Regions from separate parts of the Kribbella sp. NPDC050241 genome, predicted to be linked through region 1. Evidence: riboswitches for the same ligand, from Rfam matches in the RefSeq annotation. Region 1 holds a riboswitch; the other holds the start of a gene.
The links. A riboswitch is a leader RNA that binds a small molecule or an ion and turns the genes downstream of it on or off. The one in region 1 is predicted to bind cobalamin.

Region 1 (2,195 bases):
CTGACGGCCCCCAGGTCGAGCGGTTGCAAGGAAGTCTCGCCGAAGTACGGCATCCGGCGCATGTCGGCCAGCCAGGAGTGGAGTGGATGCCCCTCGCCGCGTTCCTCGGTCCTGCAGGTGGCGATCAGGACCAGCCGCTGGACCCGGAATCCGGCGATCAAGTAGGACAGCACGTCCAGCGAGGCCACGTCGGCCCACTGCAGGTCGTCGATGACGACCACCGTCGGGCGCTGGTCCGCGATCCGGTTCAGCACGAGATCGACCAGCATCGGCAGCCGCGTCGAGTCGATGCCGTCGGCAGCGTCGCCGCTGCCGTTCGTGCCGATCGAGGGAAGCAAGGCGGTCAGCCGATCGGTCGCGGCGAGGATCCGCTCCCGCTCGTCCGCGTCGGCCTGGCTGAGCCAGTCCTGCAGTGCGCCGCTGATCGGGGCGAACGGAACCGACGCGCCACCGAAGTGCACGCACGATCCCCACAGGACGGTCAGCCGCGGATCCCGGCACATCTCCCGCGCCAAGCGGCTCTTTCCGATGCCGGCTTCACCGTGGATCACGATCGCGCGCGGGATCCCGCCGACGGCGTCGCGCAGCACATCGCCGAGCAGTTCCTGTTCGACGGCCCGTCCCGCAAACCGATGATCGGCCCGAAGACCCCCCATGTCACCTCAGTGAACACCCATCCGCGCCCAACCGACAGGCCCACCACCGCCGGGTGCGGGTGTGAACCTGGTCGCTGAGGGATGGGTGGCGTGTGTCATGATCGGGCGGACGGTTGTGGAGGAACACCGGTGACCGGCTTCGGCCGGGAGTCCGGGGCGGTCCCGCCACTGTGACCGGGGTGAATCCCGGAAGCCAGGACATCCACCTCCGTCCGTCGGACTGCGGTCTCCGTGGTACGGCGTACCAGCTGCCGGCGGGCGTGGATACCCGCTCGACGAAGGGATCCACCGCTCATGCGGCCTGCCTCACCGTCCAGTGGTTTCCCGTTCACCGCCGTGGTCGGGATGGACGATCTTCAGCTCGCCCTGATTCTGGCGGCGATCTCGCCGGCGATCGGTGGGGTGCTGATCCGGGGCGAGAAGGGTACGGCGAAGTCGACCGCGGTCCGCGCACTGACCGAGATCCTCCCGACGGTGGACGTCGTACCGGGCTGCCGCTTCTCCTGCGACCCCGACCACCCGGACCCGGCCTGTCCCGACGGGCCGCATTCGTCGGTCAGCGAATCCCGGCCGGCCCGGCTGGTCGAGCTTCCAGTGGGTGCGACCGAGGACCGTGTGCTCGGGTCGTTGCATCTCGAGAAGGCGCTGGCCGAGGGCATCACGGCGTACGAGCCTGGTCTGCTGGCCGCGGCGCACCGCGGGATCCTGTACGTCGATGAGGTCAATCTGCTGCACGACCATCTGGTCGACGTACTGCTCGATGCGGCGGCGATGGGACGTGCGACGGTCGAGCGGGACGGGGTGTCGGTCACGCACCCGGCGCGGTTCGTGCTGGTCGGCACGATGAACCCGGAGGAGGGTGAGCTCCGGCCGCAGTTGCTCGACCGGTTCGGGCTGACTGTTGATGTCGTCGCCAGCCGGGATCCTGCCGTCCGGGTCGAGGTGATGCGGGCTCGGCTCGGATACGAGGCTGATCCGGATGCCTTCATTGCTCGGTACGACGGTCCGCAGCGCGAGCTCGCCGAGCGCATCGTCAAGGCTCGTGCCCTGCTGACCGAGGTGATTCTCACCGACCCCGCTTTGCGTCAGATCGCGGAGATCTGCGCGTCGTTCGACGTCGACGGGATGCGGGCCGACTTGGTCACCGCGCGTACGGCGGTTGCCCACGCTGCCTGGTCCGGGCGCACTGTGGTCGAGGTGGATGATGTGCGCGCGGCCGCCAAGCTGGCGTTGCCGCACCGGCGTCGTCGAAATCCGTTCGACGCTCCAGGTCTTGACGAGGACCAGCTGGAAGAGGCGATCAACAACAGCACTCCGCCCCCGGAGGACCCGGACGACGATCCGGACGGTCCAGGCGGTCCGGGCGGGGGAGCGGATCCCGCGGACGACGGCAGCCCGGCCGACGCGGACCCTGCCGACTCCACCGCAGACCCGGCCGGAGTCGACCCGGATGGGCCAGAAGGCGGCGAGGCGAGTGGCCGGCCTGGGCCGGCGCCGGCTGGTGAGGTAGTCGGCAGCTCGGAGCCCTACAAGGCGCGG
Region 2 (2,195 bases), on a different contig from region 1:
CGAGCAAGAATTCGAACATATGTTCGATCGTACAGGGAGAGATGATGCCAGAGCCGTTCGACTGGGACATCCTGCACCGGCCATCGGCGATGGCCATGGTCCGGGGCCAGCTCGGCTTCAGCTGGATGGTGCTGTCCGGCCGGCTCGCGCAGTTGACCGACGACCAGTACTTCTGGCGACCGAGCAGCGAGGCGCTGACCGTCGTACGCCGGCACTACACCGGGCGGTTCCGATCACTCGGGTCCGGCGAGTGGGTCGCGCAGTGGCCCGACGAGCCGGACCATCGCGGGCCACGCACGATCGCCTGGCTGATCGCCCATCTGACCGAGACGTTCTTCGAGCGCTGGGAGTGGACGTTCGGCGCGAGCCAACAGGGACGTGCCGACATCACCCTGCACGGCAACGCGCGCGATGCGGTGGCGTGGCTGACTCACTGGGTCGAGGCCTGGCAGGACGCGATCGCCGCTCTCGACGAGGAGCAGGTGATGACGATCGGCCTCAGCCAGGCGACCGAGCTGGACGCGGGCGAGCCGTTCGGTCACGTCGTACTGCGGCTGAATCGTGAGCTGATCCACCATGGCTCGGAGATCATGACGCTCCAGGACCTCTACGCGGTCGCGGCGTGAGGACCACAACATGTGCGACATGCGGCGTGGCGCTACCACAAGATCTAGGGTCAGCCACTTAGCATCACTACTGCTGGTGGTTCGGAGTGGTCGGCACCACAAGATGTGGGGCCACGCCGAGGCAACAGGGGAATCCGGTGCGAGTCCGGAACTGCCCCGCAACGGTGAGCGGAAGCCTTCCGCGAGTCCGGATACCTGCCACCGGCGCGTGCACCGCCGGTGCACGTGGTCCGAGACCTCGCGGGTGGGTCGCAGGGCGTGGCGGCAGTGTTCCCGGCCGGTTCTGCCGGCCCCGTCGTGCGCCCCTCCGCGTGGCTCCGATCCTCCGAACTCTTTTGGAGACAACACCTGTGACGATTGCTTCCTCATCCCGGTCGGCGACAGCCGACCGGTCGATCCAGCTGACCGTCGTACGCCGCGACGGCGGCCACACCGGCTTCGACCAGACCAAGATCTCGGTCGCCATGACCAAGGCGTTCCTCGCCGTCGAGGGTGCCGAGGCGGGCACCACCCACCGGGTCCGTGACCTGGTGACGGACTTGACCGGCCGGGTCGTCGAGGCCCTGACGAGCCGCGGTGACGCCCGCCGCAGCGTGCAGGTCGAGGACATCCAGGACCAGGTCGAGCTGGCGCTGATGCGCGCCGGCGAGCACCAGGTCGCCCGTGCGTACGTCCTCTACCGCGAGGAGCGCACCAAGGCCCGCACCCCGGCCGACCCTTCCGGCATCACCGACAAGCCCGCGCTCAGCGTCCGCGCGGCCGACGGCAGCACCGCGCCGCTCGACATCGACCGGCTGCGCGTGATCGTCGCGGAGGCGGCCACGGGTCTGGACGCGGTCGACCCCGAGCTGATCCTCGACGAGACCCTCGGTTCCTGCTACGACGGCATCGCACAACACGAGGTCGAGCTCGCTCTGGTGATGGCCGCCCGGTCGTACGTCGAGACCGAGCCGCAGTACAGCTTCGCCGCGTCCCGGCTGCTGCTCGACCAGATCCGTCGCGAGGCGCTCGGCCGCGTCCACGGCGAGCCGCGGCAGGCCAGCCAGGCGGAGATGGCCCAGGCGTACGTGGACTACTTCCCGCGCTACGTCGAACTCGGGGTCGAAGCCGGGCATCTCGATCCCGAGCTGGCCACCTTCGACCTCCCGCGCCTCGCCGCCGCGATCCAGCCCGAGCGCGACCTGGACTTCACCTTCCTCAGCCTGCAGACCTTGTACGACCGCTACCTGCTGCACATCGACAAGGTGCGCTTCGAGCTGCCGCAGGCGCTTTTCCTGCGCGTCGCGATGGGGATGGCGCTGCGCGAGGACGACCGTGACGCAAAGGCCATCGAGTTCTACGAAATGCTCAGCTCGTTCCGGTTCATGACGTCGACGCCGATCCTGTTCAACTCCGGCACGACCCGACCGCAGCTGTCTGCCTGCTTCCTGACCACCGTCCAGGACGACCTGGCCGAGATCTTCGCAGGCATCCGCAACAACGCGCTGCTCGCCAAGTACTCCGGCGGCCTCGGCAACGACTGGACCCCGGTGCGCGGCATCGGCGCCAGGATCCGCGGGACCAACGGTG

Region 2: it holds a riboswitch for cobalamin, as region 1 does, so the genes downstream of both, ACIBG5_RS25650 (ribonucleoside-diphosphate reductase subunit alpha) here and ACIBG5_RS03185 (putative cobaltochelatase) in region 1, are expected to answer to the same signal.

What each region holds. Positions count from the first base shown of each region.
Region 1 is NZ_JBITJE010000001.1:701,421-703,615, forward strand. Features, by position in the region: gene ACIBG5_RS03180 (AAA family ATPase) at 1-656, opposite strand, end outside; cobalamin riboswitch at 746-878, shown strand; gene ACIBG5_RS03185 (putative cobaltochelatase) at 951-2,195, shown strand, end outside.
Region 2 is NZ_JBITJE010000005.1:458,631-460,825, reverse strand. Features, by position in the region: gene ACIBG5_RS25655 (DinB family protein) at 45-626, shown strand; cobalamin riboswitch at 687-844, shown strand; gene ACIBG5_RS25650 (ribonucleoside-diphosphate reductase subunit alpha) at 977-2,195, shown strand, end outside.